Regions from separate parts of the Niveibacterium sp. COAC-50 genome, predicted to be linked through region 4. Evidence: predicted binding sites of a transcription regulator. Region 4 holds the regulator's gene; each other region holds the start of a gene.

Region 1 (4,508 bases), on a different contig from region 4:
ACGCGCGAAGAGGAATTCGCCCGTCAGCACCAGCGTGGCGACGCCGATGAACAGCGCCTGGTTACGGGTCAGCGATGCAGTGAAGAGGTTGTGATAGATCTCGAAGGGCGGCAGCAGATAAGTCAGCAGCACCACCGCCCAGATGAACGCGAAGCCGACTGCGAATGGCACGACGACGAACCACCAGCGCGCGTCGAGCCGCTCGGTGCTGCCGTTCGGGCGGATCAGCCAGCGCTCGCCGCCGTCTTGCAGCAGCGGGCCGGGGTGGGCGTCCCATACGCTGTGCTTGCCACTGGCGCGGCGCATCAAGCGATTCACCGTTTCGACCACCGAGAAATGCGGGCACAGCCAGCCGCAGTAGAGCCGGCCCCAGCGCCATGCGACACCGAGCACCGCCACCGCGGTGGCAAGGATCGGCAGCAGCAGTTTGAGCAGCACCTGCGCTGCAGCCTGCGCGGCATCGATACGCCCCGCGGCGAAGTCATCCAGGCCGATATGCCACGGCATGCCGAGGAACCAGGCATGACCGGCAACAAGGTCGTACCGCAACAGGTTGAATACCGGCGCGAGAATGAACAGCACGAAGAAGCCGGCCTGGAACAGGGTGCGACGCGTCTGCAGGCGGTGGCGGCGCGGGGCGTCGACACTGGCAATCGGGATCACGCGGCGTGGCGCGGCGGCGGGAGCGCTCATGGGGTATCAGCCGATCAGCGGGTAGCGCCAGGCTTCGCGGTTGATCGCTTTGACCAGGCCGACAACGCCGAGCAGGATCAGCGACGAGTGCACCACCGTGAAGTAGAGGATCACGACCACCCACACACCTGGGCCACGAAAACCGCCGATCGCGCCGATCAGTAGCGTGGTAAAGATCAACGCGCCGCCGACCAGGCTGACGCGGAAGGCTTGCTCCAGATGGACTCGCGCGACCGGATGCGCGGTGCGGCGGCGGCGCCACCAGAGCCACGCGAGCACCGCGAAGGCCAGGCCGGGGGCGAGCATCAGGTTGATCAGGTACAGCGCTTCGGCGGCAACCGCGAGCGGGCGGGGGTCGTCGGCGTCGCGCATCGGCACGATGGGCTCAGACGCCAAACGTGGCGGCGACGACTTCCATCAAGGCCTCGGCGATTTCGCGGTCGTCCGTCAGGCTTTCGACGATTGCGGCACGGCAGGCCACCAGCGGCGCGACGCCAGAGCCGATCAGGCGTGCGGCGTAAACCAGCAGGCGTGTCGAAACCGCCTCTTCGAGGTCGACGTCCTTGAGCGTACGCAGACTGCCGGCGATCGACACGAGGCGGCGCGCGAGCATCGGATCGCAGGCGGTTTCGCCGGTCAGGATGCCGATCTCGCGCTCGGCGGTCGGGAAGTCGAAGGCGAGGCTGACGAAGCGCTGGCGCGTCGAGGGTTTCAGACTCTTCAGAAAGTTCTGGTAGCCCGGGTTGTACGACACCACCAGCATGAAGCCGGGCGGCGCTTCGAGCTGCTCGCCGGTGCGCTCGATCGGCAGCACGCGGCGATCGTCGGCGAGCGGGTGCAGCACCACGGTGGTGTCCTTGCGCGCCTCGACCACTTCGTCGAGGTAGCAGATGCCGCCTTCGCGCACCGCGCGGGTCAGCGGGCCATCGCACCACACGGTCTTGCCGTCGCCGATCAGGTGGCGACCTACAAGGTCGGCGGCGGACAGATCATCGTGACAGGCAACGGTGTAGAGCGGCAGGCCCAACTTCGCGGCCATGTGCGCGACAAAGCGTGTCTTGCCGCAGCCGGTTGGCCCCTTGATCAGCACCGGCAAGCGATTGCGCCAGGCTTGCTCGAAGAGCGCGACCTCGTCGCCGCTGGGGGCGTAGTAGGGAAGCGTGGCTTCCGTTTCGATGCGTGCGTTCATGGGGCGCAGCATCGGCCGCGCGCCCCGGTGCTTCCTTGATTCGCGGCAATTTGCGCGCGGCGGGCGCCGCGCGCGGGGTGACGATCAGACGGTATGCCGGCTCACACTGAACGCCGACGGCGACTCAGTGCCAGTGCTCCGAGTGCGCTGCCGACCAGGGCGAGGCTCATCGGCTCGGGCGTGGGCAGCGGCGGATCGGCCTTGATCACATCGTTGCCACACAGCATTGCCCACTGCACATCAAACGGCAGGCCCCAGTCGGCGCCGAACAGCGCACGCGGAATCGCGGCCTCGATCATGTAATGCGTGTCGGTGCTGTACTTGCCGTAGCCGGTGACTGCACCGCCGGTTGCGATCTGGCCGCTGCCGACCAGCGTGCCCGCCTTCACCGCGACCGGGTCACGCCCGCGCGCATAGCTGCTGTTCTGGTTGTCCCACAGGCCGAAGTACCAGCCGTTGGCGGCGTCGCCGACGCGGTACAGCGATCCGACCTGGATCGTCGGGCGATAGAGGCTGCCGTTCGCGTTCTTGATCACGGTGGTGGTGAAACCGTATTCGAATTTGCCGTCGCGGCCGAAATCGATCAGGAAGTCGCCCGGTGCGTAGGTGTTGTTGCCCATGCGCGTGGCGGGGTTCAGGCCGGTGATGAGGCCGAGGTAGAGGTAGGTGGCGTCGTAGTCGACGTACAGCGCCTCGGCGTCGTAGGCCTGCCCGCCGTAGCCCGGGTCGAGGTAGCCGCTGCTGTTGCGTGTCCAGTCTTCCACCGTATAGCCCTTGACGCTGGCGCCAGGGGTCATGGTCGCCCTGTTGATCGACCAGTCGGATTGAAGGTTGCCGTCGATGACATAAGCGGCGGCAGAGTGCGAGACGAGGGCACAGCAGAGCAGGGTGAGTGCGCGGAATGACATGGTGAATCCACGTTGTCGTGATGCGCTGCACCAGCAGCAATCGTGCCAGTTCAACAAAAACGTAGATTCGGCTGGGCGATCAGGCGACTTTGATAGTTCTGTCGACAGGAACAAATTCACGATTCGGCCGGTGCGCCGTGATGTTTGGCACACCACCCGGTCGTGCTGGCTGCCCAGAGGGCCGATTCGCTTGATCAAGCGCAGTTTCAAGCGCGCCAAAGCTGTAAGAAAATGCGACTTCGATAATTTTGGCGATTTTGGTTGGGCCGCAGCGGAAATCGTGCGCGCTTACCCAAATTGCGCACGCCGTTTGCCGAGCGCGCGCTGCGATTTTGCTTGGCTTGTTCTATGGTTTCCGCCTGAAGAGCTGTCGTGGCTCCTGCCGCGATCTCCGTGGCACGTGCAGTCGGCGGCACAAGTAAAGCAAACAGGAATCGACGCTTCAGATGACTGCCGATCGCGCATTCGACGCGCAAGCCTTCAACGAAAACCTGCCCGGTGGGCGCTGTGCCGGGCGGCTGGCGGTGCACGCCGGCCAGCTTCGCTTCGAGGGCGCCGGCGAAGCGGTGGATCTGCCTCTGGCGGGCTTGCAGCTCAGCCTCGGCGGTGCGAGCGATCGCCTGGTCTTCATCACCCATCCGGCGCTGCCGGCGTGGCAGCTCTATACCAGCGACCATGCATTGCTGGCGGAATCCGCGCTGGCCGACCACCCGGCCGTGCAGCGCCTGCGGCAGCATCGTCGCAAGCGCCGCTTGCTCGGCTGGGGCAGTCTTGCCACGGTGCTGGGCCTGATTGTCTTGCTGCCGTTGGCGCTCTACTTCTCGCTCGATGGTCTCAGTGCCGTGGTGGCGCGGCGCCTGCCGGCCGATTGGGAACAATCGCTCGGTGAGACGGCGATCAAGCAGTTCCGCGTGCAGAAAACCTTCATGCCGGACAAGACGGCCGAGGCCTTGCTCAAACCGCTGGTGGCACCCCTGGTGGCGCAGGCTGGTGACCGCTATCGCTACCACTTCCACGTGATCAACGACCCCAGCCTCAACGCCTTCGCGCTGCCGGGCGGCGAGGTCGTGATTCACTCCGGGCTGATCCTGAAGGCGACTTCGCCCGACCAGCTGCAGGGCGTGCTCGCGCATGAGATCTCGCATGTGACCGAGCAGCACGGCCTGCGCTCGGTGATCAAGAGCGTCGGCGTCTATGCGGTGGCGCAGGCGCTGATCGGCGATGCCTCCGGCCTGATTGCCGCCGTCGCCGGTGCGGCGCCGATGCTGATCAACCAGAAGTATTCGCGCGACTTCGAGCGCGAGGCAGACCGTGCCGGGTTCGACCTGCTGACGCGTGCGCAGATCAACCCGGCCGGCCTGATCGGATTCTTCCGCACGATTCGCGAAGAAGAGCGCAAACAGCTCAAGCAATTGGGCGATGCCGATGCGCAGGATGCCGCGCGCGGCGCGATGGCCTACCTCGGCACCCACCCCGACACCGATGAGCGCATTGCCAAGCTGCAGGCTCGGCTGGCGAAGCTGCCAGCCCAGACCTGGCGCGACGATCGCGCGGCCTTTGCGGCGCTGAAGGCGCAGGTTCAAGCGTTTGTGAAGACCCCGGAATGAATGCCGGCGTCAAACGAGACGCCTGGCCAGTACAACCACGACGAAAGACGACGATGAAAGCGGAAATCCGCGGCAGTGATGCTTTTTCCTATGTCGACCTGACACTGGAGC
Region 2 (4,508 bases), on a different contig from region 4:
CTTGCTCTGGCTGTGTGGCGGTGTGGTGGCGCTCACCGTCTTTGCTGCGCCGGTGCAGCGATATGCCTTGGCCGCGGCAGCGGGGCTTGCCAGCCCGAACGCCTATGTTCGCGCTGTGCTTGGTGCCCGCCCCGTCGGGGTGATGCCGTGACGGCCCGGCGCGTGTCGATCGCGTGGGTGATCGGCCTCTGGGCCGGCTGGCTGTTGCTGCAAGGCGATGCCTCCGTTGGCAACATGTTGCTCGGCCTTCCCTTGGCCTACCTGATTGCGTATTGGCTTGCCCCCAAGCGTGCGCTTCAATCGCACATTCGGATCGTGCCCGTCATTCGGTTGATAGGTCGCGTGGCGTGGGACATTCCGGCGTCGAATCTCGCCGTGGCTTGGCTGGTCCTGACGCGCCCAGACCACCTGAAGCCCGCGTGGATCAGCGTGCCGCTCGCGTTGCCGGACGACGTGCGGGTGCAGGCATTGGCAGCGATCGTGTCGCTAACGCCGGGAACTCTGTCGGTCGACTACGATGTCAAGACGGCGCGGCTCCAGGTGCATGTGCTGGATACCGACGACGCAGAAGCCGTGGCTCAGACGATCAAGACGCGCTATGAATCCTTGCTGTTGGAGATCTACGCATGACCGCACAGGTTCTGCCGTTCGCCGCGCTTGCCTATCTGCTTGCCCTGCTGCTCTGCGGTGTCCGCCTTCTGCGCGGGCCTGCGGCACACGACCGCGTGTTGGCACTTGATACGCTTTACGTTGTGGCGCTGTCGCTGATTGCAGTGCTCGGCATGAGCTCGGGCAATCCGTTCAATTTCGAGGGCATGCTCGCCATCGCAATGCTTGGCTTTGTCGGCACCGTGACGGCGGCCCGTTATCTGATTCGTTCGCGGGGAGGGCGCGATGCCGATCTGGGCTGATGCTATCGTCGCCGTGCTGTTGGTGGTGGGCGGCTTCGCTGCCTTGGTTGGGGCCTGGGGCCTCGTGCGGCTACCCGAATTCATGCTGCGGCTGCATGCGCCAACGAAGGCGGCCACGCTTGGTGCCGGTTGCGCGTTGGCTGCGCTGGCAATCCACTTTTACTTCCTTGATGGCCCGCTCAGCCTGCGCTACCTGATACCGCTTGGCTTTGTCTTCATCACAGCGCCGGTCAGCGCTCACATGCTGGCGCGTGCGGCTTCGGCCGACTCCAGGCGCGACGACGCGTGACCGCCTAACGCCCCGCCGCGGCGTAAGCCCGCGCTATCGACGCGTCTACGACGTCATACAGCGGCCGCATCATCGGCTTCAAGTCGCGTTTGATCACGGCCGGCCGCAGGTATGACGGCACGCGTTTGCCGCGGTGTTCGATCGGTCCGCCGATCTGGCGGATATCGAAACCAATCCGCGCGAAGTGCATCGCCAGCCGAGGCTCGGTCAGCACGAACAAGTGGTCGATGCCTTCCCGCAGCGAAATGACGACGCACGCGAGGTACAGACTCACCGGGATAAATGGGAAGCGAGGCGTTGCGCCGCCCGAGCGGAAGTCGTCGTCACTGATCGACACCGGCTTGTCCTGCTCATCTTTCCGGCGCCGGAAGTCGGAGACCACGGCCAATCTGGACACCTCGGCAATCGCCGAGCGGGGGAGTTCTGCCGGATCGATCACCGAGCGATCGAGCGTCGCGGCACAGTATTTCTCGAACGGGAGCGGCGCTGTCGGATCGTCCGGATTGGCCAGGATCATCCGAGTGCAGCCAACCGGCCGCGCATGCTCGCCGCGCGTCCGCAGTACGCAATGCAGGGACTGGGCGTCGTAGTCATCCGTCTCCTCACGGTTCGCCCGCTCGTCCTCGAAGTGCAGATCCTTGCAATACACCTCATGGCGAACGTAAAACGCCTCATGCCGAACCGCGTCGTCGAGCGCCGGAACGATCTCGAAATACTTGCTGAAGCTATCACCCAGATTGCCTGGAACCAGTTCGGCTGACATCTTTGTCTCCGTGCCTGCGGAAGCTCTGTTGTGCCAATCGCCGGGCGTATTGCCTTAATGCGCCGCTAACGTGAGGCTATGATGACGTGAGCGCCTATGTGCTTGCCGGCCTGTGCGGCTGATTACTTGAGGAGCGTCAGAAATGAATCAAAGTATGGCGTCAGGTTTTGATTACGACAACGCGTTCTCGCGCAACCTCGGCTGGACGACCGAAGCCGAGCAGGCTCGGTTGCGTAACGCGCGCGTTGCCGTCGCGGGTCTCGGGGGGGTCGGAGGCTTCCACGTCACGACGCTCGCGCGTCTTGGGGTCGGCAAGTTCTCGATCGCTGATTTCGACGCCTTCGACTACCCGAACTTCAACCGTCAAGCCGGTGCCATGGTCAGCACCGTTGGCAAGCAAAAAGCGGAAGTCATCACTGCGATGACCAAGGACATCAATCCTGAGGCCGACATCCGCGTGTTTCCGAAGGGCGTCGATGAGTCGAACATCGAGGCCTTTCTGGACGGGGCATCGGTCTATGTCGATGGCCTCGACTTCTTTGCCTTCAAGGCTCGCCAGCTCGCTTTCGCGACTTGCCACCGGCTCGGCATACCGGCAGTGACTGCTGCTCCGCTCGGGATGGGAACCTCAGTGCTGGTGTTCTTGCCGGGTGGCATGAGTTTTGAGGACTATTTTGGCTTCGAGGGGCGATCCGACACTGAAAAGGCGCTTCGCTTCCTGGTTGGGCTTGCCCCTCGTCGTTTGCACAACGACTACCTGGTTGAGCCGAACCGTATCAGTCTCAAGGATCGCAAAGGGCCGTCCACCGTCATGGGTTGCATGCTGTGCGCTGGCGCCGCTGCAACCGAGACACTCAAGCTGATCCTCAATCGCGGCGGCGTCCGCGGCGCGCCGTGGGGTTATCACTTCGATGCCTACACCAACCGCTTGGTGCGCACCTGGCGACCCGGTGGGCATCGGAATCCCTTGCAGCGCTTGGCGATCCGCATCGGCGCGCGCATGTTGGCCAAGTCCGCTTAGCCTGCGATCCGGTGGGTGTCGGCAGGCCTTACAGCCACCGGATTTGAACTTGAGCGTGATCTGTCGAGCGCGGTTTTTGAGCTCTCTAAGTGTTTGATAAATCAAAGAATCGCAAGATCGGCTAAAACGTGGCACACCGGTTGCTTATAGCTCTACGACGGGCGAACTGGCCCCGATCGATAGAGATAACTGAAAGGAAGCAACCGTGAAACTGACTAAGCTCTCAAAGATTGCTGCGTCGTTGGTGCTCGTCGGTGCGGCTGCGCAAGCGGTCGCGGGTCCGGTGTACATCAACCGTGGTGCAAGCATCTTCGGTGACGGCAAAACCGGTGAAATCACTCAACTCGGTCTGACGGGTAGCCTTGCTACCTCGATTTACGAGCCGGTGGTTCCTGGCGGCCCGATCGGCCCCGGCGCCAAGATTTACGATACGAACATCAAGTCGATTCTGAATAGCTTCGGTGTTGTGGGTACGACGACCGCGGCTTCGATCAACGGCACCCCGGGTGTCAAGATCACTGATACTGCATCTTCTGGCCAGCGCAATATTGATGCGCTCAACCCGCTTGATCCGCTGACGGATGACACCGAGGGTTTCAACACCCCGGGTGGTTGGGGCATGAGCTTCAACTACTACTTCACCGGTGGCATTAGCGCTGGCGGTACGCCGTATTTCAACGGTGGTTATTTCGACCTCTTCTACGTCAGTGGCGATGCCAACAATGGCAAGCAGCTTCTGCACATGAAGGTGAATGGTTCGGATATCGCTGCGGCTAACTTGGATGTGATGGGCACCTTTACGTTCGACTTCAATGGTGATGGCGACATCACCGATGCGAACGAAACTGCTGATCCGTTTGTGGCTGGTTTCTGGAACGACATTCTGTCGGGCAAGACCTTTGCGGAGGTTGAAGGTGACAAGGGTGTGCTGTCTTGGACGCTCGACACGAACGTTGATCCGCCGCTGCCGACCCCGTCGCAGCTGCGTGCCTTCGTTGGTGCCGATGGGAAAACCCGCTACGTTCGCCAGTCGCAACTCGACTCGTCGATCGACTTCGAAGTTCCGGAGCCGGGCACCCTGTCGCTGCTGGGTCTGAGCATGCTCGGGCTGGCTGCCGGTGCACGTCGGAAGATGAAGTAACAAGTAGCTTCGCATCAAGCAAAGCGGAACGGCCCGAAAGGGCCGTTCCGCTTTTTTGCGGTCGACAAACTGAACCGTGTCATTTTTGGCGCATCCACTGGCGGGGCTCGCGTACCATCGTCCAGGCGTTTGCGTGTTTGTGCTCGTTCATTGGGGGGTCGTCATGGCTCGCGGTACTCTTGTCAAAGCGTCTTGGTTTGCATGTGTTGTGTCCGCTCTTGCGTTGTTCGTCAGCGGGTGTGCTACTCAGTACCCGCCAGCGCCAAGCGGCGCTGTGGCCTCGGACTACAACTATCTGATCGGTGCTGGCGACATGCTGAGCGTTGTCGTGTGGCGCAACCCGGAGTTGTCGATGGGGGTTCCTGTTCGGCCTGATGGCAAGA
Region 3 (4,508 bases), on a different contig from region 4:
TCGGCGGGGGCGGTGCTTCCGGTTGCGGCCGCGCTGTCGGCACCGTGTGGCGGTGTTCCGCGCGATAGCTCTGGTAGTTGCGATAGCCGGTAGCGCGCGACAGTGCGTTGAGCAACTGCAGATGGCCGGGCGGTCCGTCGATCTCGGCAAGCTGGCGAGCAAGCGAACGGGCGAGTGCCGAGATGTCGTCGGCGTAGTAAGGCAGGGTAGTACGGGACACGATCAATCCTTTCATCGTGCCGGCCCCGGATTCGGGTTGTCGGTGGTCGCCGTTCCGACGCGGCACAGGACGCGCGTCAGGGTGTGGTACGTGGCAGGTTTAGCTTCCCTTGCGGGGGCGACGCCTCGGTGATCTGCCGACCGGGGCGGAAGTATGCCGCGCGCGGCGCCGCCCGGCAAGCTTGATCAGCACGCCTCGGCAGTACAATCGCCCCAGGGCCCGCGCGCTAAGGGCCTGACCTGATGGAGCTTCCATGCTGTATTCGATTCTTGCGATCAGCGTTGGCGCCGCCGCCGGCGCGGTGTTGCGCTGGCTGCTTGGCACCTCGCTCAACGCACTGTTTCCCACCGTGCCGCCGGGCACGCTGGCGGCAAATCTGATTGGCGGTTATCTGATCGGCGTGGCGATCGTGTTCTTCGCCGATCAGCCGGGGCTCGCCCCCGAATGGCGACTGTTCGTGATCACCGGCTTCCTTGGTGGCTTGACCACTTTCTCCACCTTTTCGGCCGAAGTCACCACCCTGCTGCAGCAGGGGCGGCTCGCCTGGGCGCTCGGCGCGGTGTCGATTCACGTGGCCGGTTCGCTGTTGATGACGCTCGCCGGCATGGCCAGCGTCGGGCTGCTCAAACGCTTGTAAGGAGACCACCATGCAAGGCGTGCTGCTGAACTTCTACACCGAACAGAACCGCAAGCATCACGGCCGCCCGCTCGCCGACTGGTTGCTCGACGAAGCGCGCCGCCTCGGCGTAACGGGCGCTACGGTGCTGCACGCGGCCGAAGGCTTTGGCCGCGCAGGGCGGCTCCACGCCGCGCACTTCTTCGAACTCGCCGACCAGCCGGTGGAGGTTTCGATGGCCGTCTCGCCAGCGGATGCCGATCGCGTGATGGCGCGCCTGCGCGAGGAAGGCATCAAGCTCTTCTACGTGCGGATCCCGGTGGAGTTCGGCACCACGGCCGACTAGCTGATCCACACCGCCGGCGGCATTCGCTGCCGGGGGCCACTCTTCCTTGCCGGCGCAGCGGCAGATCTTGCCGCTGCAGCGTGCGCTGGCCTCGCTCGTTTCCCCAAGACCCAGCGGCAAAACCCTGGCGTGAACTGCGACCGGAGCGTACGCATCTGGTAATAACCATGACTGCATTCTGGTGTGGAACTGGCGTGTACAGGCCATGACTGCCCGCCCGGCAGCGGCCGCCCATCGCAGGCGCGGCAACCCACACGGAGGAGCACACCATGAGCATCAGCGGCATTTCATCCGGCGCCAGCCAGTTCGCCAGTGCGCTGTTTTCGAAGATCGACACACGCCAGCAGGGCTACATCTCGGAAGACGACCTCACGACCGCCTTCAGCATGGTCGACAAGGCGCGCGGCAAGAGCAGCAATATCGACGCGGCCGAGGTCTTCAAGCAGTTCGACAGCGACAGCGACGGCAAGGTCACGAAGGACGAATTCTCAAGCGCGATCGAGAACCTCGCTTCGCAGCTCGACCAGCAGTTGATGAGCTCGCGCATGGGCGGCCCAGGCGGGCCTGGTGGTGCCGGTGGCATGCCGCCCCCGCCGCCGAAGGACGACACCGGTTTCACGAAAGATCAGCTGAGCAGCCAGATCGAGGAAATCGGTAGCAAGGACAGCAAGCGCACCGACCTGCTGAACAAAATCGTCAACAACTTCGACGATGCGGACAGCGACGGTGACGGCAAGGTCAGCTTCAAGGAAGCGATGGCCTACGACAAATCGACGCAGACCAGCGACAGCGGCACGACGTCGGACACCAGCAATACGAACGCGCAGGCCAACAGCGAGGCGCAGTTGATGATGAAGATTCTGCAACTGGCGCACGCTTACGGCACCTTCGGCACCGATCAGAACAGTGCCGGGGTCGCCAGCCTGCTCTCGACGCAGGCCTGATGCGACGCCAACGCCGGGGTGCCGTCGCGCCCCGGCAAGTCAGCGCAGCAACGAGATCGCAATGATCCCCATGCCGACGCCGATCATGGCATCGAGCACCCGCCACGAAGCCGGCTTGGCGAACAACGGTGCCAGCCAGCGCGCGCCGTAGCCGAGCAGCATGAACCAGCTGACCGACGCGGCGATGCAGCCGAGCCAGAAGCCGACGCGGTCCAGCCCATGCTCACGCCCGCCGATCGAGCCGATCAGCACGATCGTGTCGAGATAGGCGTGCGGGTTGAGGTAGGTAAAGCCGAGCACCAGCACGATTGCCTGCTTCAGCGGCATCGGCGGCGCGTCAGCGGGCGTCAGTGCGTGCGCACTGAAGGCCGAGCGCAAGGAACGCAGGCCGTACCACATCAGGAACGCAGCACCACCCCAGGTCGCCACTTCCACCGCCACCGGGAAGTGTTCGATCACCTTGCCCATGCCGGTCACGCCGAGCCCGATCAGGAAGGCATCGGACAGCGCGCACACGAGAATCGTCGGCAGCACATGCTGCCGCGTGAGGCCCATCTTCAGCACATGCGCGTTCTGCGCGCCAATCGCCATGATCAGACCGGCGGTAACGAGAAAACCTTGAAAGATGACGTGGGTGTTCATGCTGCACCTGATCGCTCTGCTTGTTATCGAGGCCCGTCGATACGCCCGCCGCCGCGCGAGGCAGCAAGGAGAGGCGGCAACGCTGACCGGCACCGGATCGGTGTGCGGACGTATCGACTGCGTGGGCACTCGCGGCACCTTTGTAGGACCGCGGAGAACAGGATAGCGGCCAAAGCAGCATCGAATTAGCAATCTGAAATATGCAGACAGATCATTAGCACTGCTAATAGTTCGACCCGGCACCGCGCTCCCCTGACTTCCATGCTGTCTGAAAGCGAACGGACGTCGCTCGCACCGCTGCCGCTGTCCAGTCTTTGAACACGCGGTGTTCCATTACTGGACACCGCGGCACGCAGAACCCTCCACGCGCACTCAAGGCCAATCGGGGCGCAATGCCCGCCCGGCATGGGTTTCCGGCTGATCGAGCTGCGCCGCCAAAACGCTTGGCACGGGCACTGCACAGGTACGCCACGAGGCGAAGCAATCGCCCGCACACCTACAACAGGAGGAGACCATGACCTACGCACTGCCCGGCCAAGCTGGCGCGCCCGTCCAGTTCAAGCAGCGTTACGACAACTTCATCGGCGGCAAGTGGGTGCCCCCGGTGCGTGGCGAGTACTTCGATAACATCACGCCAATCACCGGCAAGCCCTTCTGCCAGGCAGCACGATCCGGCGCCGAGGACATCGAACTGGCGCTCGACGCCGCACACGCCGCCGCCGACAAGTGGGGGCGCACCTCGCCGGCCGAGCGTTCGAACATCCTGCTGAAGATCGCCGAGCGCATCGAGGCCAACCTCGAGCGCCTCGCCTATGCCGAGACGGTGGACAACGGCAAGGCGATCCGCGAGACGCTCAACGCCGACATCCCGCTCGCGGTCGATCACTTCCGCTACTTCGCCGGCGTGCTGCGCGCGCAGGAAGGCTCGATCAGCGAAATCGACGAGAACACGATCGCCTACCACTTCCACGAGCCGCTGGGTGTGGTCGGCCAGATCATCCCGTGGAACTTCCCGATCCTGATGGCCGCGTGGAAGATCGCGCCGGCGCTGGGGGCCGGCAACTGCGTGGTACTGAAGCCCGCCGAATCGACGCCGATCAGCATCCTGGTACTGGTCGAACTGATCGCCGACCTGCTGCCGCCCGGCGTGCTCAACATCGTCAACGGCTTCGGCCGTGAAGCCGGGATGCCGCTCGCGACCAGCAAGCGCATCGCGAAGATTGCTTTCACCGGCAGCACCGCAACGGGCAAGGTGATCGCGCAAGCGGCCGCCGGCAACCTGATCCCCGCGACGCTGGAGCTGGGCGGCAAGTCGCCCAACATCTTCTTCGCCGACGTAGCGGCGCAGGACGACGACTTTCTCGACAAGGCGATCGAGGGCCTCGTGCTGTTCGCCTTCAACCAGGGCGAGGTCTGCACCTGCCCGTCGCGTGCGCTGATCCACGAATCGATGTACGACGAATTCATGGATCGCGTACTCGCCCGCGTGCGCGCGATCAAGCAGGGCAACCCGCTTGATGCCGCGACGATGATGGGCGCACAGGCCTCGCAGATGCAGATGGACAAGATCCAGAGCTACCTCGCGCTGGGCAAGCAGGAGGGCGCGAACTGCCTGATCGGTGGCGAACGGGCACAACTTGGCGGCGTGCTGGCAGAGGGCTACTACATCCAGCCGACGATGTTCCGCGGTCACAACAAGATGCGCATCTTCCAGGAAGAGATCTTCGGCCCGGTCGTGGC
Region 4 (4,508 bases):
GCGCTGGGCATTGGCGGCCTGCCGCGTGGCCGCGTGATCGAGATCTACGGCCCGGAATCGTCAGGCAAGACGACCCTCACGCTGCAGGCGATTGCCGAGATGCAGAAGATGGGTGGCGTGGCCGCCTTCATCGACGCCGAGCACGCGCTCGACGTGTCCTACGCGCAGAAGCTGGGCGTCAACGTCGGCGACCTGCTGATCTCGCAGCCGGATACCGGCGAGCAGGCGCTTGAGATCGCCGACATGCTGGTGCGTTCTGGCAGCGTCGATATCGTCGTGATCGACTCGGTCGCCGCGCTGACGCCGAAGGCCGAAATCGAGGGCGAGATGGGCGATCAACTGCCCGGCCTGCAGGCCCGCCTGATGTCGCAGGCGCTGCGCAAGCTGACCGGCAACATCAAGCGCACCAACACCATGGTCATCTTCATCAACCAGATCCGCATGAAGATCGGCGTGATGTTCGGCAACCCCGAAACCACCACGGGCGGCAATGCGCTGAAGTTCTACGCCTCGGTGCGTCTGGACATCCGCCGCACCGGCACGATCAAGAAGGGCGACGAAGTCATCGGCTCGGAGACCAAGGTCAAGGTCGTGAAGAACAAAGTGGCGCCGCCGTTCAAGGAAGCGCACTTCGACATCCTTTACGGCGAGGGCATCTCGCGCGAAGGCGAAATCATCGACATGGGCGTCGAACAGCGCTTTGTCGACAAGTCCGGCGCGTGGTACGCATACAACGGCGAGAAGATCGGCCAGGGCAAGGACAACGCGCGCGAATTCCTGCGCTCGCACCCGGAAACCGCACGCGAAATCGAGAACAAGATCCGCGTACAACTGGGCCTACCTGAACTGCCGGCTGGGGAAGCCGCCGCGGCCTGAACCGACGAGGCACATTGGCGATGAGCGGCGACGAGCTGAAGGCCCGCGCGCTCCGAACGCTGGCGCAGCGCGAACACAGCCGGGCCGAGTTGGCGCGCAAGCTGGCCGCGCACGGTGAGCCGGACGCGGTCGAAGCGGTACTCGACCGGATGAGCGAACTGGGCCTGCTGTCCGACAGCCGCTTTGCCGAAAGTTACGTGCGCAGCCGTGCCGGCCGGCTCGGCCAGCGACGCATCCAGCATGAACTCGCACAGCGCGGCGTGGATCCGGAAACGATCTCCGAAGCGCTGGCGAGTGAGTTGGGCGAGACAGAACTGGAGCGCGCCCGTGCAGTGTGGGCGCGCAAGTTCGGCAGTACGCCGGGCGATGCAAAGGAATGGGCGCGCCAGGCGCGCTTTCTGACCGCCCGCGGATTTTCCGCGGAGGTCGTAAGAAAAGTGTTGAAAGAGCCGTTCGATGAGTCTGCTTAAGGTAGGCGGTCTATCCAAGCGCTACAAGGCACGCACTGTCGTGCGCGATGTCGGCTTCGAAGTCGGCAGCGGTGAGGTGGTCGGCCTGCTCGGCCCCAACGGCGCCGGCAAGACGACCTGTTTCTACATGATCGTTGGCTTGGTGCGTGCCGACGGCGGCACGATCACCCTCGACGACAAGGAAATCACCCACCTGCCGATCCACAAGCGGGCGCATCTGGGCTTGTCCTACCTGCCGCAGGAAAACTCGGTATTCCGCAAGCTCACGGTGGCCGAGAACATCCTCGCAGTGCTCGAACTGCAGAAGCTGCCGAAGGACAAACTCACCGCGCGGCTCGATGAGCTGCTGGGCGAGTTGGGCATCACGCACTTGCGCGATGCAACCGCGATGTCCCTCTCGGGCGGCGAGCGGCGGCGGGTTGAAATTGCCCGCGCGCTGGCCACCAACCCGCAGGTGATCCTGCTCGACGAACCCTTCGCCGGCGTCGACCCGATCGCGGTGATCGATATCCAGAAGATCATCCGCTTCCTGAAGGATCGCAACATCGGCGTGCTGATCACCGATCACAACGTGCGCGAGACGCTGGGCATCTGCGACCGCGCTTACATCATCACCGAAGGGGTGGTGCTCGCCAGCGGCCGCCCCGACGAAATCGTCCAGAACGACAAGGTTCGCGAGGTTTACCTCGGCGAGCATTTCCGACTCTGATCGCGCAACCCCCACGATGAAGCCCTCGCTCCAGCTCCGCATCTCCCAGCAGCTCGCGCTGACCCCGCAGCTGCAACAGTCGATCAAGCTGCTGCAGCTATCGACACTGGAGCTCAACAGCGAAATCGAGCGCATGCTGCTCGAGAACCCCTTGCTCGAACGCGAAGACGCCGAGTCGGACCCGGAAGCCTGGGGGCAATCCGCCACCGCGCCGAGCGGCGACGAACGCACCGACACCGCCAACGATGCGGCGGCCGAAGCGGCCGAGACCTCGCCCGAACCAAGCGAGCCGAGCTTCGACGATGCCGGCAGCTATGACGACGGCCCCACCGAGTGGTCCGGCGAAGGCGGCGGCAGCGGCAGCGGCAATCGCGACGATGACGACGAGACGGATTTCCAGGAATTCCGTGCTGCGCAGACGAGCCTGCGCGACCACCTGGATGAACAAGTTGCCCTAATGCCGCTGTCGGACCGCGATCGCGCGCTGCTGCGCTTCATGATCGAAGCGCTCGACGACGATGGCTATCTGACCCAGCCGCTCGACGAACTGCTGGAGCTGTTGCCGTCCGAGTTTGAAGTTGACGTCGACGAGCTGCAGATCGCCCTCGCGCACCTGCAGAACCTCGATCCGCCGGGCATCGGCGCACGCTCGCCAGGCGAATGCCTGAAGCTGCAATTGCGCCTGCTGCCTGAGAGCGCTGCGCGTGAAGCCGCGATCATCATCGTCGAGCAGCATCTGGAGCTGCTGGCCGCGCGGGATTTCGTGCGACTCAAGCGGCATCTGGGTTGCAGCGACGAAACCCTGCGCGAGGCGCACCAGCTCGTTTGCAGCCTCGATCCGCGCCCCGGTGCGCGGTTTGCCGCAATCGAGACGCGATATGTGATCCCGGATGTGATCGTGCGCAAGGTGCGCGGCCACTGGAGTGCGACACTGAACCCGGACGCGATGCCCAAGCTGCGGATCAACCAGCTCTACGCCGGAATCCTGCAGCAGAACCGCGGCTCGGCCGGATCACTGGCCGGGCAGTTGCAGGAGGCACGCTGGATGATCAAGAACGTGCAGCAACGGTTTGACACGATCCTGCGGGTATCCCAGGCAATCGTTGACCGCCAGCGGCAGTTCTTCGATTATGGGGACGTGGCAATGCGTCCGCTGACACTGCGCGAAATCGCAGAGCAGCTTGATCTGCATGAGTCGACGATCTCTCGGGTGACCACGCAGAAGTACATGGCCACGCCAAGAGGTATCCTTGAACTGAAGTATTTTTTCGGCAGCCACGTCGCCACGGATTCTGGCGGCGCGTGTTCAGCTACGGCGATTCGTGCGCTGATTCGCCAGCTGGTCGCGGCAGAGGATCGCAAAAAACCGCTATCCGATGCGCGGATTGCCGAGCTTCTCGGCCAGCAGGGGATTGTCGTTGCGCGGCGTACCATCGCAAAGTACCGCGAGTCGCTCAACATCCCGCCGGTCAGCCAGCGCAAGATGATCTGAGAGGATAAATCATGAACCTGAACATCACCGGACACCATCTCGAAGTTACCGCCGCGCTCCGCGACTACGTAACATCGAAACTGGATCGCGTGATTCGCCACTTCGATCACGTCACGAGCGTTAACGTGATCCTGTCGGTGGAAAAGCTGAAGCAAAAGGCGGAAGTGACGGTACATGTACGCGGCAAGGACATTTTCGTCGAGAGCATTGACGAAGATTTGTATGCCGCAATCGACGCCATGACGGACAAACTGGACAGGCAGGTTCTCAAGCACAAGGAAAAGTCCTACGATCACGGCCACGAGGCGCACAAGCGCCAATCTGCAGAATCGTAATCACGGTCGCTCTAGTGAATCCCGGCGCGTAAGCTTGCGGAAAGCCCCCGCGCCGAACATGAGCTGACCCCGGATCTGCGCGCCTTCGGGCGCGCAGTGCATTTCTGAACCCCAAGCATGAATCTCATCGCCCCGCTGCTGCCGCCGTCCAATGTGCTCGTCGATCTTGAGGCGAGCAGCAAGAAGCGCGTCTTCGAACAGGCTGGCCTGCTCTTCGAAAACCATCAGGGACTCGCGCGCAGCGCCGTCTACGACGCACTTTTCACGCGTGAAAAGCTCGGCTCCACCGGCCTTGGACAAGGCATTGCGATTCCGCACGGCCGTATCAAGGGCCTGCGCGACGCCGTCGGTGCCTTCATCCGCCTTGCGCAGCCCGTGCCATTCGAGGCCCCGGACGGCAAGCCGGTGAATCTGATGTTCGTGCTGCTGGTGCCGGAAAGCGCCACCGAGCACCACCTGCGACTGCTATCGGAGCTCGCACAGATGTTCTCCGACCGCAGCTTCCGCGATGCACTGGCGCAGGCCAGTGATGCGTCCGAGGCCCACACCCTGTTCGTGAACTGGAACCCGAATGCGGCGAACTAGCGTCGCCCGGATCTACGAGGACAACCGCGACCGGCTCGGCC

The links. Region 4 encodes sigma-54, which starts transcription at its own class of promoters, with help from an activator protein. Its sites were predicted from a motif close to TGGCACGCTTNCTGCTNA; they were not measured.
Region 1: a site for sigma-54 is predicted at 2,821-2,838, ahead of HH302_RS16330 (PEP-CTERM sorting domain-containing protein). Genes of this name have one in related genera too.
Region 2: a site for sigma-54 is predicted at 3,114-3,131, ahead of HH302_RS22355 (PEP-CTERM sorting domain-containing protein). Genes of this name have one in related genera too.
Region 3: a site for sigma-54 is predicted at 3,213-3,230, ahead of adh (aldehyde dehydrogenase). Genes of this name have one in related genera too.

The regions. Positions count from the first base shown of each region.
Region 1 is NZ_JABCJM010000004.1:164,981-169,488, reverse strand. It holds gene HH302_RS16345 (4Fe-4S binding protein) at 1-693, opposite strand, end outside; gene HH302_RS16340 (hypothetical protein) at 700-1,065, opposite strand; gene HH302_RS16335 (CbbQ/NirQ/NorQ/GpvN family protein) at 1,079-1,882, opposite strand; gene HH302_RS16330 (PEP-CTERM sorting domain-containing protein) at 1,984-2,790, opposite strand; gene HH302_RS16325 (M48 family metallopeptidase) at 3,237-4,397, shown strand; gene HH302_RS16320 (TIGR00266 family protein) at 4,451-4,508, shown strand, end outside.
Region 2 is NZ_JABCJM010000006.1:192,091-196,598, reverse strand. It holds gene HH302_RS22810 (proton-conducting transporter membrane subunit) at 1-151, shown strand, start outside; gene HH302_RS22805 (Na+/H+ antiporter subunit E) at 148-630, shown strand; gene HH302_RS19325 (monovalent cation/H+ antiporter complex subunit F) at 627-911, shown strand; gene mnhG (monovalent cation/H(+) antiporter subunit G) at 895-1,200, shown strand; gene HH302_RS19315 (PEP-CTERM/exosortase system-associated acyltransferase) at 1,205-1,963, opposite strand; gene HH302_RS19310 (ThiF family adenylyltransferase) at 2,118-2,984, shown strand; gene HH302_RS22355 (PEP-CTERM sorting domain-containing protein) at 3,229-4,125, shown strand; gene HH302_RS19300 (XrtA/PEP-CTERM system exopolysaccharide export protein) at 4,289-4,508, shown strand, end outside.
Region 3 is NZ_JABCJM010000005.1:249,699-254,206, reverse strand. It holds gene HH302_RS18350 (DUF2087 domain-containing protein) at 1-220, opposite strand, end outside; gene crcB (fluoride efflux transporter CrcB) at 474-857, shown strand; gene HH302_RS18340 (DUF190 domain-containing protein) at 868-1,182, shown strand; gene HH302_RS18335 (EF-hand domain-containing protein) at 1,452-2,126, shown strand; gene HH302_RS18330 (LysE/ArgO family amino acid transporter) at 2,166-2,768, opposite strand; gene adh (aldehyde dehydrogenase) at 3,283-4,508, shown strand, end outside.
Region 4 is NZ_JABCJM010000002.1:554,391-558,898, forward strand. It holds gene recA (recombinase RecA) at 1-876, shown strand, start outside; gene recX (recombination regulator RecX) at 897-1,346, shown strand; gene lptB (LPS export ABC transporter ATP-binding protein) at 1,333-2,055, shown strand; gene HH302_RS10050 (RNA polymerase factor sigma-54) at 2,072-3,547, shown strand; gene hpf (ribosome hibernation-promoting factor, HPF/YfiA family) at 3,559-3,882, shown strand; gene ptsN (PTS IIA-like nitrogen regulatory protein PtsN) at 4,000-4,467, shown strand; gene hprK (HPr(Ser) kinase/phosphatase) at 4,454-4,508, shown strand, end outside.